One region of the Ruminiclostridium herbifermentans genome, then DNA from elsewhere that is predicted to be linked to it. Evidence: a T-box and tRNA genes for the amino acid it is inferred to sense, from the RefSeq annotation. Region 1 holds a T-box; the other regions hold tRNA genes.
What was found. A T-box is a leader RNA that pairs with one kind of tRNA and senses whether it is charged. The one in region 1 lies ahead of leuS (leucine--tRNA ligase), so its partner is inferred to be a tRNA-Leu.

Region 1 (7,876 bases):
TTAATATTATATTTTTCTATAAATTTGCGAATCTCAGATTTATACAAGTCATTGGGCTTCTTAATCTTACCTTTTGGATATATTTTTCTGATTTTATCTTCATTTTGATTTTTGGTATATCGTTTATAGACCTTATTCCAATATTGGTTTCCATATTCTTTAGAATGTCTTGCATCGAACACCACACTTTTGTCAACTTTACGTACATGTACAGCTAAAACAGGGTAATTATTCTTAATAAATGAGTTGTAATAGCTTTGTATTTCCATATCTATATCAGGCTTAATTCTTATATATTTGCTATATAGATAATGGTATATCTGCTCTGCACTCATTCCATAAACCGAGTGGTTTTTCTTTAAAAATGGTATTAGCTCAGATACATTATAATAGGCATCTCCAACAACCACATTTGCATCACTGCTTATAATCTCTCCAATATTTCTATACATCCAGGTATCTCTGTTTCTATCATCAGCCAATAAGCTATCTGAATCCCATATTGGCGGGTAATAGGTATAGTCGGGTTTTGCTAAGTGGTAAATTGTATAGTTGGAAATTGGTTCAAAGTATAGTTCAAATCCGTTTGTTTGGACAACTCCGTTGTGCAGGCAATGTGTAGGCCAATATATGACAGGAATTCTGTTTGTAATCTCAGCTATTAGAAGCTGGCACAATACATGATCAATGTCAGCCCATAACGTATAACTCCAGGACTTAATAAGTAAAAATCTATCACTCGACATGCTTCTTATCACCTCAATAAGAATGGTTATCATGTTATTTTATGTAATCCATAATTGAAGTGTGAATGCTAACAAAAATAAATTTTCGTACTGAAGATAAGCTTCAAAATAAGTTTCTTCTGACAGCTGTTAACAGCTAAAAAGCTTCAAGATACGCCGGTGATTCTATCACATGAAATTTCGAATATTTTGTAATTGTGACATAAAAAATACCTCCTAAGCAGATTTGATTATTTCCTTTGTCTACATAAGAGGTGTCATGGAATATTAATATATTTTTACAAACCTTTACTTCTCAGCACATTCCAAACAATAGTTCGAGTCAGTCCCTCCTTGAAGGGTTTAAAATTATCTATTTTAAATTCTGTACATATCTTTTTGATATCCAATTCAACACGTTCAGGAGATACTTTAATATTTTGTGCTGAAGGCTTCTCATGTAGTTCAACCGAAAGAGTACTTCCTGTCAGTGCACATATTTCCTCAGCCAGCCTTCTAATGCTTATGCAATCCCTTCCTCCTACATTGTAAACAAAATCATTACCATGCAAAAGAATATTAAGCAGCATTAGTACACCATCTGCTATATAACAAAATGTCCTTACCTTGCTCCCGTCATCAAGCATAACAATTTTTTTATCGTTTAGTGCTTGCTTTATAAAATTTGCCATTACCCTTTCATCTTCTAGCTTTACGCCTGGGCCATAGGTCATAGATATTCTGGCAATCTTAGCATCAACACCTTCAAAGTTTTTATATGCAAAGCAAAGTGTTTCACCCATCCTTTTGGATTCAGAATAAATAGCTCGTATTCCTACAGGCGAGCATAGTCCAGGAAATTCTTCTGGAGTTGGAATGTTATACTTGTCAGGTTCTCCATAAATCTCTGATGAACTTAAAAACAAGAACCTAGCACCATCCTCCTTTGCCTTTTGCAAAAGCCTTTCAGTAGCAGTGGTGTTTAAATGTATTGTATCAAGATAATTTCTTAGGAATTTGCCAGGCTGTGCATAGGTTGCACCATGAATAATATAATCAGTTTTTAGCTGCAGAGTTGTATAATCTATTTTATTTAGGTCAGAGGAAATAAATTTATAATTACTGTCGAAAATATCTCTTAGCGCCTGACAAGGAGCATTTCTGCTAATTCCGACAATATTAATATTTGCTCCCTCCATTGTATTCACCAAATGGAGCATATATATAATATAAGTTCCTATTAATCCGTTAGCACCTGTTATTAACACTGTCTTTCCATACAACGGTACAAAATTTATTCTCTTTATATACTCCAAGCAATCTTGTTCAATAATTTTGTCCATATTTGTATACCCCACCCCCTGCTCACAAAAGCTTCAATGCTAAACTATCACACATAAAGTCAATCGGCGCTCCAACTTGCCAATTGCTTACGGACACAAGAAATTAACAGTAGTTCAGCCCAACATTCTAGTCTCTGCCATATTGCTACTTTATAACTCATGGTATTTTAATACACTAGGCTTACCAACCAATATCTACACTTATTTCAATCAGTTTTTTTGCTGAAAGTCAATTACTTCATCATCTCAAGTACCTTTTTAAATATACTTTCAGAATCCTGATAATAGGCTTTTTCCAAAACATCACTTGCCGGTGTTGGTCCATCGGGGCAGCACACTCTTTCAATAGGCTTTTTCAATAAATGAAAGGCCTTTTCTGCTACAATAGCAGCTATTTCTGAAGCAACCCCTCCTGTTTTACAGCCAGTATCTGTTATTAACAGCTTCCCAGTCTTTGCAAGGGAATCAAAAATTATATCTTCATCGATAGGCTTTATAGTTCGTAAATCTATAACTTCTGCAGAAATATTTTCAGACTGAAGCTTTTCTGCTGCCTTCAGAGCCTCTATTACCATATAAGAAACTGCTACAATAGTAACGTCAGTTCCCTTTCTTCTTACCATGCCCTTCCCAAAAGGAATGGAATACAGGTTATCAGGAACATTACCCATAGTTTTATAAAGCCATCTGTGTTCAACAAACAATACAGGATTATTGTCTATTATGCTGGAAATTAATAGTCCCTTTGCATCATAAGGTGTAGCAGGCGCAGCAATTTTCAGGCCTGGTACGTTCATCATCATACCCTGCACGCATTGAGAATGTTGTGCCCCAGATCCCCACCCTCTTGCACTTATAGTACGAACCACCAAAGGAATTTTCACTTTCCCTCCAAACATATAGCACCATTTACAGGCATGGTTTACCAATTGATCCAAGGAAATAATTAAAAAATCCATTCGGCTGTGTATTAAAATTGGTCTAAGTCCAGCCATTGCTGCTCCTGTCACCATACCAGTCAAAGAATTTTCAGCAATTGGTGTATCAAATACTCTGTCAGCGCCATATTTCTTATGCAAATCTTTTGTTGTACCAAATACTCCTGCTGGGTCATCAACACCCTCACCCATTATAAAGACTCTTGAATCTCGTGCCATAGATTGATCCAGGGCTTCATATATGGCATCCTTATATGAAATAATTCTGCTTTCATTTGAATCGTCTTTAATATAAAATTTATCCTGCTTTTCAACTTCAATTGTTGTCCAGGGCATACTTACCTCCCTCACACCCATTTGGGTATATAAATCTGTTTTACTAATATTATTTCTGCTTAATCAGCGTATACAAACTCAAGTAAGTCGCTAGGTAATGGCTTTGGTGAATTTTGAGCAAACTCAAAAGCAGCCTTAATAATCTGATTTATTTCCTCATCTATGCTCTTTATCATATTGTCATCAAGAACACCAATACCCTTTAGGTAATCTCTGAACCACTTAATTGGACATTTTGAAATCCAATAGTCATATTCTGCTTGAGTTCTCTGACCTTCACCAATATCATTTACCGTTCCGATATGTCCTTTCCACCTATATGTAATACATTCAATAAATGATGGTCCCTCTCCCCTTCTGGCTCTTGAAATAGCTTTTTTTGCTATATCATAAACTTTTAAAACATCATTTCCATCTATCTGATAGGCAGGAATCCCATATCCTTCAGCCCATCTGTATATGCTTGTAGAATGTCTTACCATTTCATGTGAATTTATTGCATATGAATTGTTTTCGCATATATATATTGCTGGTAATTTTTTTATTGCTGCAAAATTAAGGCTTTCATGAAAAGTACCTTCATCTACTGCTCCATCCCCGAAAAATATTGCTGTTACGTTGTTTTTATTCTGTAGCTTTGCTGCAAGAGCAACACCTGTACCAATGGGAATACTTCCACCTACGATAGCAGTAGAACCAAGCACTCCAGCCTCAGGATCAATTAAATGCATTGAGCCTCCTCGACCCATAGAACATCCTGTTTTACGCAGATATAGTTCCGCTATCATTTTGTTTATATCCCCACCCTTTGCAATATACTGGGCATGGCTTCGGTGAGTCCCAATTACACTATCATCCTTTTCAAGATTAATACAAACCCCTGCTGATATTGCTTCTTGACCGATAGACAAATGAATTGGTGTCTTTATTTCATCATACTTGTATTCATCTTCTATTCTATGCTCAACCAATCGAATGGTCTGCATTACTTTATACAGTTCAATGAGTTTATCATTATCGAGCATTTGGGCTACTCCTTTCATAATTACATCTTTCTCTATAAGCTTAAAATTTTAGGTGTGAAAGACTTTTAATTTTTGGTTTTTAATGGTCATTTTAGAAAATTGCATCAGTTAGTTGATGTCCCCTGCCAACAAACCATTAATAAGTCTCCCACACCGATAGACTATTTCTTGCCTAGTTATAAAAGGTTTTTATATCCATTACATTTTAGAATGTCAACAATTGTCTTTATATCCTGTGCTTTATTTTTGGGGCAGACAAGTACTACATCTGGAGTGCTAATGATTATCAGACTATCTATTCCCATCGTTGCAATAAGCTTATCTTCGCCAACTACTACTGAATTACATGTTTCTACCCCTAAATGTTTACCTCTTATAGCATTTCCAGCATCGTCAAACTCCATCGTTTTTGATAAAGCTTCAATTGAACCTATATCATCCCAGTCGAAAGAACCCTTTACAACATAAACGTCTTTGCTATTTTCAAGAACTCCATTATCAAAAGATATATTTTTTATTTCATTATATGCATTTTCAATATATGTGTTACCGTTCCCCTCATTTACATGAGTAATAGCTTCAGTTAACCTGTTATAGTGGTCGGGTAGAAATTCCATTATGTTTTTTATTATTGCATCCATGCTTCCCACTAAAATACCACCGTTCCATAAATATTCACCTGTTGAGATAAGTTTTTTTGCAGTTTCTAAATCAGGCTTTTCAATAAATTTCATTACCCTCATTATTTTTTTAGAATCTTCGCTATTATCTGTTTGAATATAACCATAACCTGTTGCTGGATAAGTGGGCGTGATGCCTATTATAACTAAATCATCTGTCTTTTCAGCAGCGTCAAATGCACGTTCTATTGCATCTTTATATGCTTTATTGTCTTTAACGTAACCATCTGCTGGTACAAAGCATAATATGCCCTCACCATATCTTTCCTTTAAAAGTAAAGTAGCATAAGAGATACATGCGGCAGTATTCTTCTTTTCAGGCTCTATTAGTATATTTGATAAAGGTACTAAACCCTTAATAGTATTTTGCGTAATGTTTGCAAGTATCTTATTGGTTACAATAAAGCATCTTTCTGCAGGTACAATTTCGAGTACACGCTCAATAGTTCGTACCAGCATGCAATTCCCATTATCAATATTAATAAACTGCTTTGGCTTAACTTCTCTGGATAGGGGCCACAATCTAGTGCCAGATCCACCTGCCATTATAACTATGAATTTATCCATTCTCTTCCCATGTCATAAAATATTGCTTTAAAAAGTCAACTACTTTTACTTATATATCCTAAAATATCTGTTGATAGTGTTTGGGTTTAAAGCTGCTCTCACCAACACGGACAAAACCAGCTTGTTGTTTCTTATCACTTGAAAAGCATCATGTTCGTACAAAGTTGTTTTTCGAACTAGTTATAAAGCAAACTCAAGCTTCACTTAAAATAGTTCAAAGCTTAATTCGCCTAACGCCTAAAAAGACACTATAAATACCGTAGCGAAAGCTTTAACCATAATTGACTTTAGTCAGTTAAATAGATAATAAACTGCAACTGCTCTTTAAAATAAGCTTCACTCCATAGTGATAAATGCAGAAATTAAAATGCAATTCCACACTTTAGAAGCAAATTAGTATGACATGGTTTCGGCACCTCCTTTAAAAAGTACTTATCATTCCCATCATCCTTTTCTCCCCATAATTATGTCGTAATTTATTTTATGTAAATAATAGGACAGAAGTTCATATATTAGTTATTTTTATGTTAACTGAAAATATATAACTTCTAATTCCGCATAAATGTTTAAAATACTGGGTTTCATCCCATTTAGACAAAGTCAACAAGCTATGTTTTTATTCCTGCTCAAATATTAATAGCTTGTATCAAAAATAATCCTCCACGAACGCGCACATTTTTAAAGGTGTGGCGGGTGTTGCTAGATAAAATCGTCAAACCACTCGTTATTGAATGTCATTCACTCGTCCATTGGTGCATTTGACATACAAACTCCTTTCATTTCGTCAATAAAACCAATTCCGCTCCCAAAGTATCCGCCAATCATTCGTGGTCTTACTTTTTAGCCTAACTGCCGATAATCTATGCGTTTTACCATTTGCCAGCACTCTTTTTGATTTGTTCCATGATACAATCGTGAACTTTATAGAGTTTAATATTTAAGTGTGGTTAAAGTAAAAACAGATAAGTTTTCTTATTGTAGAGCTACAGCAAATTTTAATAAGTACTTATTTTTGTATAAACAAGAAATTATCAATAAGAATTTCAAAGACACAAACCAACTCGACATATATTTAAAATGCAAATAAACAGGTGTTTAAAGCATTGAAAAAATATTATATATATGATAATCTAGTATAGATTTAGTTAATAAATCAACTTTTAGAGTTAAATTCTTTGTGAAATTTATTGTTCAGCTTATAAAATAAAATATTAAGCTATGAGACGGATTAGTAAAAGGAAATTGAGTCTTGTGGAAATGCCCTATATTGAGCATGTTATTTTTCCCTGACAGAGAACTGCAAATTTGGTGAAATTGCAGTAGACAACAGCCTTTGAACTCGCCGTGGAGCTGCTGACAAAATCAGCCGATCTTCCTGCGTTAAAGGACTAGAGTGAGCTATTAAAGCTAACAAGAGTGGTACCGCGGATTATCCCGTCTCTTTTTTTAGAGGCGGGTTTTATGTTTTTATATAAAAACTGGATATAATTATTTTAAAAGGAGTTGATTAAATGCCATACTCAGCAGATATAGATAGAAAGTGGCAAAAAAAGTGGGCAGATACTGAGATTTACAAATTTAATCCTGATAATATTGACAAAAAGCTATACTGCCTTGAAATGTTCTCATACCCATCAGGAGCAAACCTGCACGTTGGTCACTGGTATAATTACAGTTTAACTGATTCATGGGCAAGAATGAAGAGAATGCAAGGTTATGAAGTCTTCCATCCAATGGGTTTTGATGCTTTTGGATTGCCAGCTGAAAACTATGCAATTAAAACAGGTATTCATCCTGAAGATTCAACGCTTAAAAACATTGAGACAATGGAACAGCAGCTAAAAGAATTAGGCGCAACCTTTGATTGGGATTATGAGATAAAAACTTGTATGCCAGACTACTATAAATGGACACAATGGCTGTTCCTGCAATTATATAAAGCTGGACTGGCTTACAGAAAAAATGCGCCTGTAAACTGGTGTCCAAAATGTAATACAGTTCTTGCAAACGAGCAGGTTATCAATGGTACCTGTGAAAGATGTGAAAGTGAAGTAACTAAACGTGACCTTACACAATGGTTCTTCAAGATTACAGCTTATGCTCAGGAACTTATTGACAAGCTGGATATTCTTGATTGGCCTGAAAAAACTAAAAAGATTCAAACAAACTGGATTGGACGCTCAGAAGGTGCAGAAATTGAATTCCAAGTAGCTGACCAAGAGTTAAGCTTCAAGGTGTTTACAACAAGAGCCGATACCCTTT
Region 2 (7,876 bases), 1.8 Mb from region 1:
CTTGAATAGCTTCACTTTTTACTTCTTTAGGAGCACTTTGTTGGATTGCATTGTTTACTCCCCTATAGATTTCCCCTGACGAAACAAGTTCGGTTTGATCGCTATTTAAGTCTGCATAGCAAATCCATCCTGTTTCAGGATCACGACAAAGGGTATAGCCATCTGGACTTTCAACATGTTGATAGTATTCATCACCTGTTACCTTAACTTCAACTACAGAATTATCAGGCTGTTTAAATTCAATAATCCTATCAACGTAAGGTGCAGCATATACCCCTGAACCTAAAAACGAAATAATACAAGTAAAAATGGTTGACACTAAAGCCTTTTTAACTATTCCTTTCAAAATAACCCCCCCTTAAATATGCACTTTCCATAAAAGTAATAACTTATCCATATTATAGTAATGCGAAATGAATTTTTTTTTAGGGTTGGTTTATATGCATTGATACATAGTAATAGAGAGGGTTTTAGGGGTAGTCACTGCTAGTGCTACTACAAAACAAATTACTTTCGTCTAAATAAATTAACCTATCATGATTATTTATTAGTAAATAATTGGTTATGTACCTCAATTGTTTACATTAATTATGCTAATAATAAATAAATTTTAATGAGTCTTCGCAGCTGTTCTAGTTTTAAAAACAATCATTAAAAATCCGTACTTTTCGGGTTATATTATCTTAGTCAATGAGTGATAGAATGGCAGAAATCTTGAACCTGCTACTATTTCATGGTAGGATTTGGTTATGAAAAAGCCTATTTTATATGAAAGGAGGTATTATTTTTAGTAACAAATTGTAAATCCATATTTAAAATCAAATTTATTTTAAAGTATGGGGACCTGCATAAATTTTTTTAAAAATGAATCTATTTTAATTTCGGAGGTGCTATTATGAAGTCAATAAAAAAGCTGCTCGCAATGTTAATGGTAGTTACATTAATTAGCAGCCTATTTGCAATTCCAACCTTTGCCGCTAGTTCGGTTATAACAGAGTCTCATTTCAGTACAGTATTAAATCGTAACATGAATTACAATGTTTATCTTCCCCCTTCCTATTCCACAGATACCACAAAAAAATACCCTGTAATGTATCTTCTTCATGGTATGGGAGGAGCATATAGCAATTGGAAGGATATGGGCATGCAATCCATCGTAGACAGAGCTGGTGGAAAAGAAATGGTAATTATTATGCCTGATGGATTGAACGATTCATTCTACGTTGATACATACAAAGCCGGCATAAAATGGGATACATATTTTGAACAAGAGTTTATACCATATGTTGAAGCAAAGTTTAGAATAGACACTGCAAATGGTAAAAACCGTGCCATCGCAGGACTTTCAATGGGTGGCTTTGGAGCGGCATATCACGGATTTAAATACCCTGATAAGTTCAGCTCAGCTTATTCCATGAGTGGAGCTCTAGGAGTTACTGGAAATTTAATCTCTGTCGTAAATAAAAACAAATATCCTGCTTTTGCTATGGAATGTGGAACAGAGGATTCATTGGTTTGGCAAATGAATGTAAATTTCCATAATCAATTACAGCAAGCAGGAGTACCTCATGAATATATCACTAGACCAGGCTCTCACAGTGTAGAGTTCTGGAATGCGTGCTTGCCAAAGGCAGTAGTATTTGCAAGCAAATATTTTGTAGATGTAAGCACTGGCCCAAAGAAAGGAGATGCTAATAAAGACGGTAATGTAGATGCATTGGATTTTGCAGCGTTAAAAACTGCTCTTTTAAGGCAATCTTTCTCTGAAATAGATATCACTGCAGCTGACATGAATAATGACAATTCCATTGACGCTTTAGATTTGGCACTATTAAAAGCAGAACTGTTGAAATAAGTGGACTGAATTAATATGATTCAGATATAATTCAGTAACAAACTTACTACTATCTACCCTGAAAACCAAAGCAGTAATCAGGTAGTGATTGTCGGAAACCTTTGTTTTATGACTCACATTGGTTAGGGTTATTAAAGGATTAGGCTATTGGAGATTCTCCAGTAGCCTTTTTTGTGCTCAAATACTCCACACTTTGTATATGAAATTTATGAAATTGAAGCAATTGTCTCGCATCATTACTCTATTTTTTGCTAATTCTTATGTTTTATTCTACAAGTACACAACAATAAAATGTTCCACAATTAATATTTCCTCTAAATAATTGGTAAAGTGAAAGACTCATCATCGTGATTCTTTCCCTTTTGGTTAATATATTTAATCCTGACTAAACTTATTTTGCAATTGCCTGCATAACCCCAAATAGCCCTCTTATTACTAGTGCTATTTTTTTATGTTAAAGGTATATTGGCATTTGAACTCTATTTTAGCTATTTGCAGGATAATTTGTATTGTTAAGTATCTCCATTACTATTATACATAAGTCGTAATCATCAATTACACCATTTCCATCTTGGTCAGCATCATATTTTGATGTATCTGTGGAGGAAGCCACATCACCATAGTACCAAGCATCAATTCCTAAATCAAGTAGGGTATATTCTCCCGAACGGTTAACATCTATTGTTGCTGGTTCTATAATTATAAGCTTTTCACCGCAATATTCTTCTTTTACATCTTCTTCTAGTGTTGCATTGTCTGCGATACGCCCTGTTAATATATCAATCTTTGCTTCACCCTTAGCAATAGTCTTGAATTTTAGCTTTAGCAGCACTTTATCTCCATTTGCGGCATTTTCTTTTCCAAGGCTTGCTGTTATGAATCTTTTAATTCCAGCTTCTATATCTGCTTCCTTATATATCTTTATACCATCAGCGCCCTCAGCACTAATGAACTGTAGCTTTGTAGTATCAAAATATATTTTTAAATCTTCTGCACATATCTTGTCCGCATTATGTATTACAATGTTGGCTGTTATTTCCTCTCCTAGTTTTGCTTTATCGACAGATGTAACCTCAAGAGTTACAGCAGGATTTTTTGGAGTTGCTGATACTTCGTTTGAGTTTTCACTTTCGCCACCATCATTTATAGCAGACACAACATAGTAATATGTTATTCCGTTTGTTACATTGTTATCAATGTATATAGCTGCTGAAGTTGTTGCTATCGTTGTATAATCCCCGTCAGGAGTAGTAGCTCGTTTTACATTGTAGCTTGTAGCTCCTTCAACATTATTCCATGATAAAGTTACTTTAGAATCTCTACTATTAGCAATTAAACTTGTTGGTGCTTCGGGTTTAGCTACTTGTGGAATGGCAGAAGCTTCGTTTGAGTTTTTACTCTCTCCCACTGAATTTACTGCAGAGACTACATAATAGTAGCAGTTACCATTTGTTACATTATTATCTACGTAGGATGTCGAAGTAACAGTCGCAAGTGTTGTGTATAGTCCACCTGCAGTCATAGAGCGCTTAACGACATAACTTGTTGCATTGTCAACAGTATCCCATGCTAAACATATTTTTAATTTATCGTCTGTAGCTCTAAGATTGGTTGGTGCATTACAAGAAATATCCTTATCATATACCTTAATATTATCTAAGTCCCCAAGAAAAAAATGTTCATCAGCAGAATAGTGACAACCTATTTCCAAATTGTTATCTACAGTACTTGATAAGCGTTTATTTCTTGCTTCACCCATTAATATTCCATCTATATATAGTTTCATTCCATTTTCATCGGTAGTACCATCATAGGTATAAACTATATAGTGCCATTTATCATCACAAATAGAAATAGGAGAAATAATCCTACCACTAGATTCAACTACCATTAAGCGTCCATATGCATCACCACTACCAGGTATCAAAATACCTGTTCCATTTGGGCGTGTACTATTACCGTCTAAGGTATGCATTATCCAAACATTACCTTTGCTTGGTAGTGAAGGAACTTTTATACTAAAGCAGATGGTTTTCTCACCTGTAGGAATAATAGGACTTGTAAACTTTATTACATCACTTTTTCCATTAAAACTTCTATATGTTTGACCATTTTCAGTTATTATGTTATTTCTCGAACAAGTACCATTTATTCCTCCGCTAACCGCCGTATCCAAAACCGTTGTTCCACTGTCATTATCAAAATTATACTCGTGAATAGGTGTGAAAGTTGTAGCTTCTTCTGCAAAAACAGTTGCTTGTGTACAAGAAAAGATGCTAAAAATAAGAAGAGTTAAAACTAGAAACTTGAAAAAACTTGTTTTCATTACAAAACCTCCAATAACTTAATTTAATTTGATTTAAACGTCATTATTATACAATTTTGTATAAAGAAACTACAGTCTGATATTTAAAAGAATAGTGAAGTACAATAAAAGGTTAAGTAATTAAAATAAAATATAATCTAATAAATTTATTTTATACTGTAATCATCCACTATTTGTGCTTAAATTATGACAATTCCTGTTTGATTTAAATAAACTATCGGAAACTTACTTTTTTATTAAAGTAAAATATATACAATTATCAAACTATTTTCTCGAATATGTTGAATAGCATTGTCTTACAAAAAATATTTATGAAATTATTCTATTAAAACAAATTCATCTTCGTATTTCTGAAAATATTTCTCAAGCAAATCTGATATTGTTGGTTTACAACTATAATATTTAGAATCTATATCACAATATTTGCCCTCAAGGGCTTCTGCTATATAATCGTCTATACCCTCAATTGGGGATATTCCTAAAGAACAGAGAACATTTATTGCTTCTGATAATATTGAAATTTGTTGTAATGCTCCTAGTTCTACAAGGGAAAGTTCTGTTTCTTTTAGTAATGAAGTTCCTCTATTCACAAAATACTGTAAATGTCCTCCGTTTTGAACCTCAGAATCATACCAAAAACAAAGATATGCAACCCTTTGAATTTCAGTTAAATCCTTATAATCTTCCATAGCGAGTAAATCAATGAATTGATTCCACTTTTCAAATGGGTTATCTTCTAGTATTTTCTTTAAAATTATACGCCTTTTCATAATATACAACCAACTTTCATTTACATTATATTCATACATTGATTTACAATTTATTATTGAGGTTCAAAGAAAATCTTAATAATATAAACGTTACTGTATAGGTTATAAGGTTTGATATTAGCATAGGAGCAAAAATATATCTTAACCCTAAGGCAGCTCCTTTTAAAAGATTTCCTTCATGTGGTATTTTGTACAAATAATCTTCAATCGTCGGAATAGTAATAAAAGCTACCAAAAAGACTATAAATGTTAAAATAGCCCCTAATCCCAATCCTCGAACAAAATGTTTAAATGTTAATGTAGATAGTAATGCAGTTGCTACTCCTATTGACAATAGATATATACAGATAAAAAAAGCATCGTCATTTAGCAGTTCACTCTTACTCAAAAGTACATAAGCTACTATTAATATCAGACTTACAATTTTTATATTCTTAAGCTTTGACATAAACACTCCCCTTTACTGTTATGAACTCTGTCTTAAGTTCATTTTAAGTTGCTAGTTTAATATCATCGCTTATTTGCCTTGAATGAAACTATTATAGCAGCTATAGAAAGTGAAAGCACCGGAATATGTATTATGCCAACCCACCAATTAGTTTTGCTATTTATCACTAAATGTAACACAACTTGTATAAACCCAATTGTCGCCCCCGTTATTCCAGTAACCCTTAGTGCGGCTGTATTTATATTGGGATATATAAAAAACAGTACAGCTATAATCATCGGTGTCATTGTACAAAACATACTGTTGCCCCCATTTGTCAGAAAATAAGCTGGATTGAAATCAGGCATTAGAGTTTTTGAATCTATAGGATTCCAAAAAGCAAATAGAGCAAGTAAAAAAGCACCTACTGTCCATATGTTCAGTTTTTTTGCCTTGCTAAAATCATTTTTACAAACAAAAACTTCCCATATCCATATTCCTGATAGTATGGGAAGTACTATATATGAGCATGTGATGATTCCGAGACCATTTTGTTCAGTATATGATGTGTTTTGTGTAATGCCAAAAAAAGCCATCATTATCGCTATATATATTGAAAACACACGGGTGAATTTACTTTTTAGCACAAATGCCAGAATTACAACTGCTATAGCTACTAAATTCATTATTATAGAATATTTAGCAAAAAAGCCCGTAAAGTTATTAGAGCTTATTTCTCCAATTGTTAAGTACCATTTGAAAAAATCACTTATAGGATAGCCATTTCTTTGCAAGTATGGAGGGCAAAAGAAAAACACTATAGGGATAAGTGCTAAAAACCACCATTTAGCTGTTATTGTCTCAATAAAACAATCTTTTTTATTAATCTTCATATTTGGTACCCCACAATGTATATTTTTGTAGTAATTATATTACAGAATATGGTATTAATCAACAAATGAAGATGTAAAAAGATGATTAATTTAGTAAAAGCTAACGTTTATTTTTTACTTTATCGTTTACCTATAATTTCTCTCCCTCTCTCTTATTTGAGATGGCAAAATCTTTATTAGTTTCAGCGTGCCACTTTGTTCTCGCTAAATCCCTGCATAAAACAAAAAGTTCCACAAAGTTTTAAACTCTGTGAAACTCTTTATTTCGTGGTGCGGATGAAGAGACTTGAACTCCCACGGTCGCCCACTGGAACCTAAATCCAGCGCGTCTGCCAATTCCGCCACATCCGCTAAAATAAAGCGTTTCACCAATTATTAATACTTTTTTATACTTTTCACGCACTGGACTCATATGATTTTTGAATATAAATTTTAAAGAATCCAGTGGGTTAATTCTAACACCATTTTTGAACTATTTCAATTATTTTTTATATTTAGTACGAGTCACTACGTCTATTACCTTTTCTATTTCATATACATTTTCCTTCAAAAGTTCTACAAGTATTTTTGCCTTATTTACACGTATTCTGTTTGCTCCATCCCAATATTCTTTTTTATGTCCTTATACTCCATCATTAGTAGAATTACTTCTCGATACATAAACATTCACATAATTCGCATTAAAATTAATAGTTACATTATTTTTTAATTCCACAAAAAAGTTGGTGAGGGAACCATTAACACGATAAATGTCTTTTATAGAAAAATAGATATGCCCATTAAATTTTATTTTATTATAAAAAAGAAATTTGTTAACTGTAAATAATGAAATAGTATAGTGGTCTGAATCTATATTAAATACTCGTGTGTAGATATTACTTAAACCATATCTATGATTGTCTTTATTAAAATACTCGTTATAGCAAGCTTTTTTAACTTTATAAGCATATCCCCGTAAATAGTAAATTAACATATTTTGTGCATACTCATCATAATATTCATTATTGTAATACTTATCCACAAAGACATCCTTATCTTTTTTGTACATAGATACTAAATAGTTTTGTATTTCTCTTTCAATTTCATGTAATCCTGGCAAAGCATGAAAATATGTAATTTGCTTTTCAGGGGATACTTTCATTTCTTGAAGTACCGATGTAATTCTATCATTGTCAAGAAGGCAATAAATATCTTTATACTCAAAAAAATACTCTCCGCCATATCTCATAAAATCACCACCTAATACACATTATTGCTATTCTCTTTCTGCCATTTTAATTGGCAAATCCTATAGGTTCGAATGCAATGTACTTAATTGTTTATAACTTACTGCTCTTGAATATTTATATATTCTTTATAAAGAACAGCATCTAAACTAATTGATTCTCATCAAAGTTCTCACATTCGAGAATATATTCAGTAAGAATCTCCTTTTTTAGCAAGTCCATTTAAAATGGAAGTTACAAATTCATTCTACAACTAACAATTATGTACCTCACAAAGTTCCCATTTGTTTCTATCACAAAAATTAATTTGATAGAGCTACATCTTTTGAATGAAGTATATCAGCATAGAAATATTGTAGCATATTTGGTTATAAATAGT
Region 3 (7,876 bases), 2.1 Mb from region 1:
GAAAAGAAAAGGGCTTGTCAATACTAAAAGAGCTGGTTGAAAAAAATAATATGAATAATAATGCAGCAAAAATAGTTTTTAAAATAATTATAAGTAACAATGAAAGTGCGGATAAAATTGAAAATGCCAGCCAAATGATAAAAAGTATTGCAGAACAAACAAATATGCTAGCACTAAATGCAGCAATAGAATCAGCAAGGGCAGGTGAAGCAGGAAAAGGCTTTGCCGTTGTAGCAGATGAGATAAGAAAGCTAGCTGAGCAATCCAATTTATTCACAAGTGAAATAGAACTTATAATCAATGAACTAAAATTAAAATCTCAAGATGCGGTTGATACAATGAAGAATTTGAAAGGTCTCGGAGATTCTCAGGCAGAATGTGTTAAAAATACTGAAGCTGAGTTTGCATTGATTGCAAATTCAATAGATTCTGTAAAAAATATTGTTGAAAAATTAAACAGTTTTGCAGAACTCATGACAGATAATAAGAATAAGATAATTGAACTTACACAGAATTTGTCAGCTATATCTGAAGAGAATGCTGCTGGAACTCAAGAGGCATCTGCATCAATGGAAGAACAAGCGGCTACCATAGGAGAAATTTCAAATTCTGGACAAGAATTAGCAATTGTTGCAAAAGAATTGCATAAACAGATTATGAAATTTAGAGTGTAGATAAAGAAGATGTACGCTATCTTTAAAAATCCGCATAGAAAATAAAAAAATCATATAAGATTGAACAGCTAAAAACTACTGGACAAAAGCCAGTAGTTTTTTGGTGCGATAGTATTATTAAACTTGTACTCATCATTTGATGTATGCCATAAATTCTCAGCAGCATTCAATACTTGTATAAATGTATTACCAAGGCTAGGTGAAATAGTACCTTCAGCTTCAATTTAATCTAAAAAAATCTTAAGGAATTTATATTGAAAAAATAATGAGAAATAATGGAATCCAATCATTTCGATGTTTCATTGATTAAAACTGCTCTTTCTCGTATAATTAAATGTAAGTTTACTATTGAAAGAGGAAAAGGTATGTCAAACAAATATGTGACACCATTTGTTAAATGGGCAGGTGGCAAGAGACAATTACTAGATAGAATATCAGAAAGAATACCTCAGAACTATAATAAATATTTTGAACCTTTTATTGGAGGTGGAGCAGTATTGTTTGAATTACAGCCGGAACAAGCTGTAATTAATGATATTAATGCCTCACTTATTAATACGTATAGAATTATTCAAAAGAATCCACAAGAATTTATAGAATATATCCACAAATTGGATTCTGGGATGCTCGAAAACGGAAAAGAATACTATTACTATTTGAGAGAGCATTATAATGATAAATTAATGAAAGAAGAGTTTGACATAGAACTTGCAGCATTGTTTGTGTTTATAAATAAGCATTGTTATAACGGTTTGTATCGAGTTAATGGAAAAGGTTTATTTAATGTACCTTATAACAATAGCAAGAAAGAGTCCATTGACGCAGAATCTATTCTTCATGTTTCTGAATATTTAAAAAAGGTTGATATATTACAAGGTGATTTTGAAGAAGCCTGTTGTGATGCTAAAAAGGGTGATTTTATATTCTTTGACAGTCCGTATGCTCCTTTAAATCCTTCGTCATTTGAATCCTATACAAAAGAAGGTTTTGATGTGGAAAGTCATGAAAGGCTTTCAAGACTTTTTGATGAACTCACAAAACGAGGGTGTTATTGTATGCTGACAAATCATAACACTGAATTTATCAATAAATTATATGGCAATAAGGGATATAGGATTGATGTTGTTAGTGTCAAGAGAATGATTAATTCTGATGCATCTAAAAGAACTGGGGAAGAAGTTATTATATATAATTACTAGGGAGGTGTGTTTTTGGAAAGTTTATTTGATAAAAATCAGCAATATTTCTATGAAAACACAGCTGCTCAAATTATTTTAGGAGATTCTCTTAAGATATTACCAAAACTAAAGCAAGAAAGCATTGATATGATATTTGCAGACCCACCGTATTTTTTAAGTAATGATGGAATAACTTGTAAGGGTGGCAAAATGGTATCTGTGAATAAAGGTGAATGGGATAAGATAGGAACGTCCTCAACGCAAATATCAGAAAAACACAAATTCAATAGAAAATGGATAAAATTGTGTAAACGGGTATTAAAACCTAACGGAAGCATTTGGATTTCAGGAACATTGCATAATATTTATTCTATTGGAATGGCACTTGAACAAGAAGGATTTAAGATAATAAATAATATTACCTGGCAAAAAACAAATCCGCCACCCAATCTTGCATGTAAATGTTTTACGCATTCAACAGAAACTATTCTATGGGCGCAGAAGGCAGATAAAAAATCTCGTCATTATTTTAATTATGAATTAATGAAAGAACAAAATGGTGGAAAGCAAATGAAAGATGTGTGGGTAGGAAGTTTAACAAAACCATCAGAAAAGAAAGCAGGCAAGCATCCTACACAGAAACCGGAATATTTGTTAGAAAGAATTATTTTAGCATCTACTCAATCAGGAGATGTTGTTTTAGATCCATTTTGCGGTTCTGGGACAACAGGAGTTGTAGCTAACAGATTTGGGCGTTATTTTATTGGAATAGATACAGAAGAAGAGTATTTGAATATTACTAAGACGCGATTGGAGATGGAAATGGATGGCAAGTAGAAATTTTGAAGATTGGCTTGGGAAATTCAGAGCAAGTATTTCAAGCTATGATTATTATATAGATTTTAAGAAAGTGGTAAGCAATGTAGAAGAAATCAAGGTAGAACTAAATATCCTTAATTCGTTGATTGGTTCAAAGAATATAGAGGCAGAATTTGAAGCTATTGTAAAAAGATATCCAGAGACTCTTGCTTGCATTCCATTGTTACTGGCAGTAAGAGGTAACGAAATATATGCTCAAGATGAAAATGGTGCATTTCTGTATAACTTCAAGAAAATGAACTATAGTATTGAGCAATATAAGGTATTCATGAGAAAAACAGGTTTGTTTGATATGCTTGCAAATCATTTGGTAAATAATCTTGTGGACTATGTACTGGGTATTGAAACAGGACTTGATTCTAATGGAAGAAAAAATAGAGGTGGACACCAGATGGAGGACTTAGTAGAGAAATATATAAAAACTGCGGGTTTTATTAAGGATGTAAATTATTTTAAAGAGATGTATCTGGTGGATATCGAAAAGAAATGGGGCATAAATCTCTCGGCTATTTCGAATAAAGGAAAAGCTGCAAAAAGATTTGATTATGTTGTAAAAACAGATAATATGATTTATGCAATTGAAACTAATTTTTATGGTGGTGGCGGCTCAAAACTGAATGAGACTGCTCGAAGTTATAAAATGCTTTCGCAAGAAGCTGATACAGTGCCGGGATTTACTTTTGTATGGTTTACTGATGGTATTGGATGGAAAAGTGCAAGAGGCAATCTTAGAGAAACTTTTGAAGTAATGGAACATATCTATAGCATTGATGATATGGAAAATGGAATAATGAAAGAAATATTTAAGTAAGATGATTATGTTTTAAGCAGTGGGAAATAATAGCCGGCTTTTACAAATAATAAATTTGATGATCCAGCTATATCAGCAAAACATGATTTTGATATTATTAATAAATCTTCTCATTTTATTTTATTGTATCCTGAAAAAATTGCTAGTGGTGTATTAATTGAATTGGGTTATGCTATAGCTCTATGTAAGAAAATACTAATCATTACTCCTGAAAGAGAAACACTACCATATATGGCAAGAAAATTAGACTGTATTTATGATTTTATTGAGATATTGAATGCTAACGAGATTGATATAAATATAAAGTCAAAAATAAAAGCATTTGTATCAAATGAATAACTCATATAAGCTTTACAATGGAAGATATAAATGTATCTATTGTAAAAGGAAAAATCCTGCCACTATAGAATACACCTTTAATTGCAGTATTATCATTATAGAATTCTATATGCTCAGGAAATAAGAAAGATGTTGAAAAGTTAGGAATTATAATTTTACTTGTTTTTTCTATGACATCTATATGATATTTTGTAAGTATCATTATTTATATTAGGATTTTTATTGTATAAGTTAGAGGAATATGGAAATAAGAGTACAATTATAATATTAAATTACTTTTGTTTAGAGTACTAATTATAGATTAGTTGTAGTTGTAAGATACAATAATCAGTTATAAGTGAGTATGTAGTAATATACAAAAATGAATATAGTATCAATAAAGATAGGGAAGATAAGACATTTTAATTTTTATATTTTATATATTGTTATTTTTATGTATATTTTTTTGATTTTTTTTAATTTTATTATTGACAACATAGAGTGAATGCGAGTATAATCATACTTGCTGATGGCAAACACATTGTTTATATGATAAATGCGATCGTGGCGGAACTGGCAGACGCGCACGTTTGAGGGGCGTGTGGGAGACCGTATGGGTTCAAGTCCCATCGATCGCACCATTAAAAAAGCAAGCGGTATTAGATATCGGTTGCTTTTTTGTATCGTTTTTGTTTGGGGCTTGAACTTGGACAACGTCACATCGAGCGCACCAATTTAAAAGCAATCGATATGTGTATCGGTTGTTTTTTTGTGTATTTTGAGTTGGGGCTTGAAATAGCAACTTGGAACATTCTAGGATGTTCTAAAAATAGACGGAAAACTCTTCATCAACTTCTATTGCTATTAATTAAATGTTGTGACAAATAACAAAGTATACCCTGTCACAAAATCAGAGTGTAAAAGTTAGAATAATTTAATACAAAGTTAACAATTTTACATTAAAAAAGAATTATAATAAATATAGTTATCTATCATAAAGTCAATTATGGTTAATAATTTTGCCTTTAAAATGAACAATGTGATATTATACTTTGATTGTTTCAACGGTTTGGTTTTTAGATTTTAAGGTATGTAATTCAGAAAGATTTAGCTTAAACCAATCTGTCCAACACAATAGCATATTTAGCTACAAATCCAAATTATTGTCCGATAGCATAGGATATTTAGCTATAAACCCAAGCAATCGTCCAATAGAATAGGATATTCAGTTACAAATCCAAATTATTGTCCAATAGCATAGGATATTTAGCTATAAACCCAAGCAATCGTCCAATAGAATAGGATATTCAGTTACAAATCCGAACTATTGTCCAATAGCATAGGATATTTAGCTATAAACCCAAGCAATCGTCCAATAGCATAGGATATTTAGCTATAAACCCAAGCAATCGTCCAATAGAATAGGATATTCAGTTACAAATCCAAATTATTGTCCAATAGCATCGGATATTTAAACACAAACCCAAGCTATCGTCCGATAGCATAGGACATATAGCTACAAACCCAAACTATTGCCTGATAGAATCGGAAGCTCGCCGACAGGATTGACATAATAAATTTTATTAAATTCTTTAGAATACATATTGTAGTCTTAGGGCAGTATTGATACAATATACTAATGACAATGAGAAAAAGGAGAGTTGAGTGTGGGGTTATTTAGTTTTAATTATAATAAGCCAGGTCCAGGGGTTGAAAAGGATGCACCTCCAAAGCCAAGGTTTTTTGTTTTTTTTGAAGTAGTTAAAAGAAAATTTTGGAATTTGATTAAGATTAACATGATGTTTGTGCTGTTCAATATTCTTGCATTGTTGGTAGCAAATTATATATCATCAGTACTATTCCAAAGAATAAGGATTGATGGTGGTATGGGTGATTTAGTTATTAGAGTATTTTTTGCCGCCATTATTACACTAATTCCTGTAGTTACTATTGGACCTGTACAAGCTGGTTTTACTTATATTTTGAGAAATTATTCACGAGAAGAGCATTCCTTTATATGGGGAGATTTTAAAGAGCACTTTGTAAAGAACTTTAAGCAGGGAATGATAATTACAATTATAGACATATTTGCTATGATACTATTTAGCATTGCCATTAATGTATATTTTAGTATGAATGGTTTATTGCCTATATTTGGTGCAACATTTATGCTAATATCAATAGTAATTTTCTTCATGATGCATTTATATATGTACCCAATGCTTGTTACTGTTAATTTAAGCGTTAAGAATATATATAAGAATGCATTAATATTCAGCATAATGAAGTTTATACCAAACCTTTTAATGATTATACTCAATTTATTCATTGCGTATTTAGCTTTTTATATTCCTATTCTTGGAGTTGTAATTTACGTATTTTTATTGCCTGCTTTTGTAGGTTTGATGAACAACTTCTACGTAGACCCACTGATAAAGAAGTATGTTGTTATACCTGACGTGAATGATAAAATTGACCAAGATAGTTTGCTTAATGATGGTAGTACTGGTGAAAGCTATTACAAGCCTGCTTTAGAGGATGAGGATAAATAAAGATAGATTGTCTTAAATGAATTTTACAATTTATAACTAAAGTCAATACAGTTTAGGCCTTCATGACGATATTTATATAGTCGCGAAGGCCTAACATTATTTTTCAAAGTACATTAAAGCTTAAATTCTTTCTTAATTGCAGAAATAGCTTTGTCTATATCTTTTTCATAAATAAGATAAGATATTTCAACTTCAGAGGTGCATATAAGCTTAACCTCAATATCATTAACAGCTAGCAGCGTAAATAACTGTGCAGCCACTCCAGGAATGTTTTTCATGGCTTCACCATAAACGGTTATCTTTGTGTTATCTGAATCAATTTCAATTCTTAGGTTTGGAATTTCTTTTTTGAAGGAGTTCAACGAACTTATTACCTTGGTGATATCCTCAACTGGAAGAGAAAAGGATATATTGATTTTTCCTTTATAGGGGGCAGCCTGGCTAATCATATCAATATTGATTTTTTCATCTGCAATTTTTCGAAATATATTAGAAATGATGGTCATATCGTTTGGAAGATTGTCTACAGTAACCAGTGCTACATTGTATGTTGTGCTAATACTTGTAATAGGATTATTCGTCATAAGAAATTCCTCCTTAATATTTTTATTAATTGTATTTATTTAAACATTGTTCTAAAACATTGTTTTTAGAATTTAACTTAATGGAATATTCTTTTATAATGCTGCTTAACAAGTTATCCTACTGGTAGTTTTCTAAGTCTTCCTATATATGCTTTTAAGAATATATGTTTTTAAGATTATTATTATGATTATAAAACAGCCCATAAACAAAATACCCAAGGCAATTTAAACTGTCTCCAAAGCATTATACATAAGAAAATGTATGGAATCATACTATGCTGGTCAAGACCAAAGCAGCAAAGGTTAAGGAAAAAGCTAAGGCAAATTATATTTATTTGGGCGACATTACTGCATGACATTGGAAAGCCTGATACAGCATTATAGCTGCTAATCATCATTTGTAAAATTCAGAAGTGTAAATAGCTACATAGAAAATGTGTAAAGTAAATGTGTAAAAGCTTATATAATTTAGCGTCCGTAGTTGATAAACTAGTATTCGGGTTTTGCTGCTCGAAAAAGCGTATTGTTTGTAATGCGTTTTTCGAGCTAGCTTGAAAAACCAAAATATCGCTCCATATCATCGCATATTTAATCCATAGTAGTTGACTTTTGTATAGTCGGCGAAAATAAATTGTATTTGTTTTCGCCAACTATATGCAGCTTTTATGGGCTTAAAATATCGAGTCTAATTATTTTTTCTAATTACTTTCTGCAATAAGATCATCCATTGAATATAGACCTGGTTTCTTATTTGCAAGAAACAGTGATGCTTTCAATGCGCCTACTGCAAAAATTTCTTTTGAAGTTGCAGTGTGGTTTATTTCAATAATTTCATCCTTACCTGCGAATATAACAGAGTGATCTCCAACAATAGTACCGC
Region 4 (7,876 bases), 2.2 Mb from region 1:
GCCGTACACCATTATTATTACGACCGTGAAAATATAACAAATATTGAATCTGCGCTCTCCTGTTCTCCAAATTTGATTGACGAATACCGAGAGATTACTGCCGATATCGATAAAGCAAAAGCCGTAGAGAATGCTATACGGGTCAAGATATCCTATGAAAGCTTAGATAATATTTTGCGATGTTTTTTTTCTGAAATAGCTGGTCGTGAAATGTGGATTTTAAACTATATAAAGCTAGGGTTTAAAATTGGAAGTAAAATAGATAGTATGCTTGGAACTCAAACTGTTTTAGATGTTTTGATACCTGCACGAAAAGTTAAATCAGAATCCCATCTTATGTTGGGTATTCTACGTTTCGAATTGTTAGAAAATAATATATACTATGCTCCAATAAAGCCAGACCATAATATTATTACTTTTATCGCTCCCCATTTTAAAGAGCGTTTTGCTGATCAGAACTGGGTTATTCATGACATTAAAAGAAAGCTTGCAGCCTTGTACAACAAAAAAAATATGATTATCTCATATATGGATTTAGCTGATATTCCCGATCGACATGCTGATGAACTCAAATTTCAATCCCTTTGGAAAAACTATTTTAAGCATATTGCAATCAAAAGCAGAATAAATCCAAAGCTACAGAAGCAGTTTATACCAAAACGCTATTGGAAGCAGCTTACGGAGAAGAATTAAGTTAGTCAATGCCTCTAATTCTTCTCAATAAGCAATATATTGATTGAATTACTTGAGTCTATTAACCAATTCCTTGAATGTATTTCCACGATGCTCAAAGTTTTTGAACATATCAAAGCTGGTACTTGCAGGCGACAATATTACACAGTCTCCCGGAGAAGCTTCTGCATAAGCGCGGTTAACAACTTCCTCATAGGTATTGCAATGGATTATTTTAACCTCACATTCATTATCTGTCTGATTAATGTAGTTATTTAATGCTTCTTCAATCTTTGGAGCAGTAGCACCTATTAACAAAAGGCACTTTACCTTTTCGGCAATTATCTGACCAATTGAATCATAAGGTATTCCCTTGTCCTTACCACCTGAAATAAGAATTACTTTGTCTTTAAAAGTACTCAGAGCAGCAATTGTTCTTGAAGGGCTGCTGTCAATTGAACTATTGTAAAATTTAATGCCATTTAACTCTCTTACAAGTTCTATTCTATGTTCAACACCGTTAAAGGTAGTTGCAATCTTTCGAATTGTTTCAGGCTTAACATAATCAATTGTGGCAGCAGTTGCAGCCATATAGTTTTCTATATTATGAACACCTGGTATCTTTATACTTTCAGCATCTACTACCTCTATTTCTTCATTTTCATTTTTCACAATAATTTTTCCATCTTTAAGAATAACTCCAGTATCAATATTATTCACTCTTGAAAAATAAACATATTGACCTTTAGCTTCATTTGCAAAACTCTTTGTTACTTCATTATCATAATTTAAAACTAATTTATCATTTTCAGTTTGGTTTAAGAAAATATTCTTCTTTGCATCAATGTACTCGCTTAATGATTTATGAACATCAAGATGATTAGGTGTAATATTTGTAATTACTGAAATAGATGGACACTTCTTTATTGTCATAAGTTGAAAACTGCTTAATTCTAAAACAACTTTATCGGATTCTTTAACTTCATCTATTTTGCTCAATAAAGGAGTACCAATATTACCACCTAGCCAGCAATTATACCCTTCCTCTGTAAGTATCTTATAAATTAATGTTGTTGTAGTGGTTTTACCATCACTTCCTGTAACTGCAAATATTTGTGCAGGACAAAGACTGATAAAAACTTCCATTTCAGAAGTAAGTTCTGCTCCGTTATTTACTGCATTTACTAGCTGTGGTAAATCAGGTCTCATTCCCGGAGTACGGAAAATAATATCAAACCCATTAAGTGATTCTAAATAGTCTTCTCCTAAGATATACTTAACAGATAGTCCCTTAAGTTCTGATAATGCATCTGAAAGTTTTTCTTGAGTATTTTTATCAAAAGCAGTGATATCAACACCTAAATTTACCAGATATTTAATAAGAGGAATATTGCTGATACCAATTCCTAATACAGCTACCTTTTTATCTTTAATGCTTTTTTTAAACTGTTCTAGTTTACTATTCATAATTATGTCCATACAATGTGTAATGTAAATAATTAAAACAAATACATTTGCATGGACTCTATCCCCCTTTATTATTCATATATGCAAAGTTGACTGGCAACAGCATTATCTAATATCCCAATTCTTCCATTTTGAATTTTTTAGTTAACTCTTCTATTGCATTATTTTTTTATTTATAGTAAAATACTTATTGCAGTCAATTTATGCGGATATGGCGGAATTGGCAGACGCGCATGGTTCAGGTCCATGTGAAAGCAATTTCATGCAGGTTCAAGTCCTGTTATCCGCACCAAAAGAGTTTGAAAATAATACTTTCAAACTCTTTTAATTTTATTCATAAATTTTTAGTTTAGAATCTTAAAAGACAAAATTATCCTCATCTTTTTCATAGAAAAATGTTTTTATTGATTTAAAATTATATTTGTTTGCCATAATTAATTGCTCGGTACTTCCAACAAATAAAATACCTTGTGGATTTAATGACATATTAAACTTCTTATAAATATCATTCTTTGCTTCATCTGTAAAATATATAAGTACATTTCTACATACAATTAAGTCAATGCCTTTAGGATATGGGTCTCTTAAAAGATTAAATTGCTTAAATTCAACACATTTCTTTACTTCGTCATTTATCTTATAGCTATCGCCAATAACAGTAAAGTATTTTGATTTCATGTCTTTGGGCAAATTCTCCAAACTTTTTGCAGAATATACCCCGTTTTTCGCTTTTTCTAATGCTTCTAGGTCAATATCAGTGGCAAGTATTTTTATTGAACTAAGTGGTAATAGTTTGTTTAAAACCATTACCAAAGTATATGGTTCATCACCTGTCGAGCAAGCAGAACTCCAAATTGATATTTTTTTCTTTTTACTTAATAAAAGAGGAAAAATTTCCTTTTCGAGAACTTCCCATTGGTCTGGATTTCTATAAAATTCTGAAACATTTATAGTAAGATAAGTCACAAATTCTTTCAATAAGTCTTTGTTCAACTTTAAAGCTTGCACATAACTGGAATAATCATTAAAATTATTCTTTTTAATTAGAGCATCTATTCTTCTTTTCATCTGTTTTTCTTTGTACAGTGAAAGATTTATTTTGGTAATCTTAAATATCTCTTCTTTAAATAATTCATAATCCATAATTATATCCATGTTCCTTCTTCATTAAACTTTAGAAACAACTTGGAATCGGCACCTCCTTTAAAGTAAATATGATTTCTCTTAAATTCATCTCCCATTAGTATTAGGGGCACCCTATAATTCATGTATTTCGAAAAGTTGTTTTTATACTTAAATAAGGACGTACCAAGGTACATCCTTATTTATATAAAAACACAGAGTACATAATTTAAGGTTGTCTATGCCTTTATTGAATTATTTAAAACAATCCAATATACTATAGTTATTTTTATAAAGTAATGTCGTTATAGTAGTTGTCTAGAGTACAAACTGTTGTCAGAACAACCATTTAATCAAAAAAACAATTAATCATTTAAACTATTCAAATTTTCAGCTATAGTATTTGTCATATCTTCTTTATGCTCAGTTGGCAATTCCTCATCAGCAGCAACAGGTGCGTCCTTCTTTGCTCCTTTAGGATCAATTGGATTAACCTCTTTAATACTAAGGCTTATTTTCTTAGCCTCTGCATCAAGTTCTGTAATTTTAGCTTGAACCTCTTGACCTATTTTTAGAACGTCTCCTGGTTTACCTAATCTAACTGATGATATTTGTGAAATATGAACAAGTCCATCAAGTCCCTGTTCGATTTCTACAAAAGCACCAAAAGGCACTAAACGAACAACTTTACCAGTAATAACATTTCCAACTTCGTACTTTTTGATAGCGCTTACCCAAGGATTATCCTCTTTCTTTTTGAATCCAAGTGAAATACGCTTCTTTTCTTTATCAAAATCAATAACATAAACAGTTATTTCATCTCCAACCTTAACTACTTCTGATGGATGTTTAATCTTATTCCAAGATAATTCTGATAAATGAACAAGACCATCTACTCCACCTATATCTACAAATGCGCCAAAGTCCATAAGACTCTTAACTTGACCTTTGTATACTTTTCCTATTTCAATATTATTCCATATTTCATTTGACGCAAATTCTTTATTTCTCTCAATAATAATTCTTGCTGAAGCAACTACTTTTCTTTTCTGCTTGTTTATTTCTATAATTTGAACTTGCACTACTTGTCTTACAAAAGATGATAAATCTTTTACAAATCTATCACTTATTTGAGAAGCAGGAATAAATATTTTTACGCCATGTGAATAGCCAATTACCCCACCATTTACCTGTTCACTTATTTTAACAGCTATTGGTCTCTTGTTTTCAAAAGCATCTTCAAGAACTTCCCAGCCTTTAACAGCATCAACTTTCTTTTTGCTTAAAATTACATTTCCTTCACCATCATTAACTCTAACTACAAAAACATCAACTTCATCTCCAACTTTAAGTGATTTTTCAGGATCAAAGTCTATATCATCAGTAAACTCCTCCATTGGAATAATGCCATCTGATTTGAAGCCCAAGTCGACATATACTTCATTTAAATTAAAACCAATAATCCTTCCTTTTGTGATCTGACCCGTTGTCAATGTCACCAGTGAGCTTTCAAATGCATCAGCAAAGCTCATCTCTAAATCCTGTTTATTTAATTCACTCATGTTATGAATAACCTCCTTGATTACCCAGTCAGGTGTTGACGCCCCCGCAGTAATACCAATTTTTTTAATTTTTTTTATATCAACCGGTGGAATATCACTGGCTGTTTGTATTTTGTAAGTTTCTGGGCAGTTAGCCCTGCAAATTTCAAATAGTTTATTGGTATTTGAACTGTTTTCTCCTCCAATAACAAGTACCATATCTACTTCTTTTGAAATTTTATCTGCTTCTGATTGTCTTTTATCCGTCGCATTACATATTGTATCAAATTTTAAAACATTTTTAAACCTTTTATTTAAACTATCAATAATTTTTTCCCATTTTTCTCGAATAAATGTAGTTTGAGCAACAACACAAATGTTTTTTTCTATGTTGGGTAATGTTTTAACCTGTTCAATACTGTCAATAATATAAGCAGTATTGTTACACCATCCAGTTATTCCAATAATTTCAGGATGTTCTTTATCTCCAATTATAATTATCTGATAGCCTTCATTATACTTTTTATTAACTAAGCGTTGCATTTTTTCTACATATGGACATGTAGCATTAACAACTTCAATACCTTTAGCTTCAAATTCTGATATAACACTAGGTCCAACGCCATGAGCCCTGATAACTACCTTTGAAGGAGCAGATACCTGTTCAGGCGAATTAATAGCTAATATTCCATGCTCTTGCAATTTATTCACCACTTGCTCGTTATGAATAATTGGACCAAAAGTGTATACTTTATCTTCAGATTTTTCTGCTAAATCAAAAACAATTTTTACAGCATTATTTACACCAAAACAAAATCCAGCAGTACTTGCCACGACTATATGCATAGATATTTAAGTACATACCACTATTATTAGATATATTAACTCCATTAATACGCTAGTATGAACTCAGCCCTCCCTTTATTAATATAATCGCACATTTTTATTAATTAGATTAGCAATAATTTGTAAAAAATCTTGTTTCAAAATGGAATTTTTCGACCAAAGAAAAATTTCATTACATTAGCGGCTTTAATTGAGGCAAAAGATTTTTCACTGCCACTAGAAATACTAAATCAATATCCGCTACTTATTGAAGTGGAGAAGTTTTTCCTGCCTCTAAATAATAATACATAATCTTTTCAACCACTTCATCTATTGTCATTGAAGTAGAATCAACCTCAATTGCATCTTCAGCTTTAACAAGCGGAGCAAAAGTTCTTGAACTATCATTATTATCTCTTATAATCATATCAGCTTTTACTTCCTCAAAATCAACCTTTTGACCTTTTTGTAATAATTCCTCATATCTTCTTCTAGCTCTTTCATCCACAGTTGCCGTCAAAAATATCTTTAAATCAGCATTTGGTAATACATATGAGCCAATATCTCTACCATCCATTACTACATTTTTGTCCGAAGCAATTTTACGCTGTAAATCAACTAACTTTAACCGTACCTCCTTGAATACAGCGACATTAGATGCACCTGCGGATACTTCCGGAGTTCTAATAGCCTCTGAAACATCAACACCATCAAGGAAAATCTTTTGGGTATTGTTTTCATGTGATATTGTAATATCAATATTTTCAACTATTTTTTCTACATCATTTTGTGATTTTGTATCTACACCTTCATTTATTGCTTTTAAAGCTACAGTTCTATACATAGCTCCTGTATCTAAATAAATAAACCCAAGATTTGCAGAAACTTTTTTTGCAATAGTACTTTTACCAGCTCCTGCAGGACCGTCAATTGCTATACTCTTTGGCATACTAACCTCCACGTTAGATTTTTAGCATAATATAAAACCTATACATTGTGGAGGTACGTAATATCTTTCTTTTTTCCATCCTAATTCCTTCATACTAACCTCCACGTTAGATTTTTAGCATAATATAAAACCTATACATCGTGGAGGTACGTAATATCTTTCTTTTTTCCATCCTAATTCCTTCATACTAACCTCCACGTTAGATTTTTTGCATAATATAAAACCTATACATCGTGGAGGTACGTAATATCTTTCTTTTTTCCATCCTAATTCCTTCATACTAACCTCCACGTTAGATTTTTTGCATAATATAAAACCTTATACATTGTGGAGGTACGTAATATCTTTCTTTTTTCCATCCTAATTCCTTCATACTAACCTCCACGTTAGACTTTTTGCATATTTATAAATTAAATTTCGTGGAGGTGCGTATAACTCGAAAATGCACTATGTTTGCACTAACTATGTTTTCGAGTTGATAACTCTCCACGCTAATTAAAAAATTCACTTCATAATACAAATAATGCAATCTATTTAATAAAGTTTATTAATTTGATATATCAGGCCTTAAAACTGTTGCACCCTTAAGATAAACATGATTAATTTCATTATTTTTCTTTTCAGTGTTAAAATGAATTAGTACTCTTATACATTTTTCTAAGCTTTTTGGCACATTAATCTCATTTGTACACATCAGTGAAATATCATTCCACCCAAGTTCTCTTGCAGCAATAGCTGGAAATGTAGCATTCAGGTCATTTGTAACAGAAAAAATCACACTGATAATGCTCTCATTGTCTATTTCATTTCTATTTATCATTTCGACAAGAAGTTCTTTGGTTCCTTCTAAAATTGATTCCTTTGCATTTTCAAAAACAGTTATTGCTCCTCTTACTGCTCTAACAGACATTTTTACCTCCAAATAGAATATATGTTATACTAAAATACTCTTGAAATAGTATAAAAAGATGTATCTGATTAATTAATTCAAGGGAGTTTTGTTATATAATTGTTGTAATATATTATTTTGAAGCATTTATTTATTATACAACTCTATGACCAAGTCCGATAGCTACTTCATTTAAATTTAGCAAACCTATTCCAAAAAATATAGCAACACTAATGTGGTCTTTATATCTAGCTATACCTATTTTCCCACCAACATTAAGTCCAATTGCTTTAGGCATAATTTGCGATATAGCTTCTCTAGTAGCTCCTGCAACTGCACCCTGTTCAGCATGACTTTCAGTTATAACCCCTTCTCGTTTAGATGCTACAACTGCTCTTTCAACTATCTTCA

Region 2: it encodes a tRNA-Leu, which carries the amino acid that the T-box ahead of leuS (leucine--tRNA ligase) is inferred to sense. The anticodon was not compared.
Region 3: it encodes a tRNA-Leu, which carries the amino acid that the T-box ahead of leuS (leucine--tRNA ligase) is inferred to sense. The anticodon was not compared.
Region 4: it encodes a tRNA-Leu, which carries the amino acid that the T-box ahead of leuS (leucine--tRNA ligase) is inferred to sense. The anticodon was not compared.

Annotation. Positions count from the first base shown of each region.
Region 1 is NZ_CP061336.1:4,712,351-4,720,226, forward strand. It holds gene EHE19_RS19020 (O-fucosyltransferase family protein) at 1-746, opposite strand, end outside; gene EHE19_RS19025 (NAD-dependent epimerase/dehydratase family protein) at 1,025-2,068, opposite strand; gene EHE19_RS19030 (alpha-ketoacid dehydrogenase subunit beta) at 2,302-3,342, opposite strand; gene EHE19_RS19035 (thiamine pyrophosphate-dependent dehydrogenase E1 component subunit alpha) at 3,402-4,367, opposite strand; gene EHE19_RS19040 (mannose-1-phosphate guanylyltransferase) at 4,544-5,614, opposite strand; T-box leader at 6,824-7,059, shown strand; gene leuS (leucine--tRNA ligase) at 7,126-7,876, shown strand, end outside.
Region 2 is NZ_CP061336.1:1,684,648-1,692,523, reverse strand. It holds gene EHE19_RS07145 (M6 family metalloprotease domain-containing protein) at 1-346, opposite strand, end outside; gene EHE19_RS19720 (alpha/beta hydrolase-fold protein) at 896-1,855, shown strand; gene EHE19_RS07135 (LamG-like jellyroll fold domain-containing protein) at 2,340-4,181, opposite strand; gene EHE19_RS07130 (DMP19 family protein) at 4,499-4,951, opposite strand; gene EHE19_RS07125 (hypothetical protein) at 4,995-5,399, opposite strand; gene EHE19_RS07120 (hypothetical protein) at 5,462-6,271, opposite strand; tRNA gene EHE19_RS07115 (tRNA-Leu) at 6,540-6,622, opposite strand; gene EHE19_RS07110 (hypothetical protein) at 6,894-7,499, opposite strand.
Region 3 is NZ_CP061336.1:2,645,138-2,653,013, reverse strand. It holds gene EHE19_RS10925 (methyl-accepting chemotaxis protein) at 1-674, shown strand, start outside; gene EHE19_RS10920 (DNA adenine methylase) at 1,040-1,873, shown strand; gene EHE19_RS10915 (DNA-methyltransferase) at 1,886-2,689, shown strand; gene EHE19_RS10910 (type II restriction endonuclease) at 2,679-3,542, shown strand; gene EHE19_RS10905 (hypothetical protein) at 3,705-3,881, shown strand; tRNA gene EHE19_RS10895 (tRNA-Leu) at 4,419-4,501, shown strand; gene EHE19_RS10890 (YesL family protein) at 5,528-6,412, shown strand; gene EHE19_RS10885 (ACT domain-containing protein) at 6,526-6,996, opposite strand; gene dapB (4-hydroxy-tetrahydrodipicolinate reductase) at 7,695-7,876, opposite strand, start outside.
Region 4 is NZ_CP061336.1:2,491,140-2,499,015, forward strand. It holds gene EHE19_RS10195 (TIGR03915 family putative DNA repair protein) at 1-693, shown strand, start outside; gene murD (UDP-N-acetylmuramoyl-L-alanine--D-glutamate ligase) at 742-2,139, opposite strand; tRNA gene EHE19_RS10205 (tRNA-Leu) at 2,345-2,431, shown strand; gene EHE19_RS10210 (CheR family methyltransferase) at 2,497-3,282, opposite strand; gene EHE19_RS10215 (bifunctional 4-hydroxy-3-methylbut-2-enyl diphosphate reductase/30S ribosomal protein S1) at 3,627-5,636, opposite strand; gene cmk ((d)CMP kinase) at 5,893-6,576, opposite strand; gene EHE19_RS10225 (hypothetical protein) at 6,691-6,855, opposite strand; gene aroH (chorismate mutase) at 7,124-7,486, opposite strand; gene EHE19_RS10235 (HutP family protein) at 7,620-7,876, opposite strand, start outside.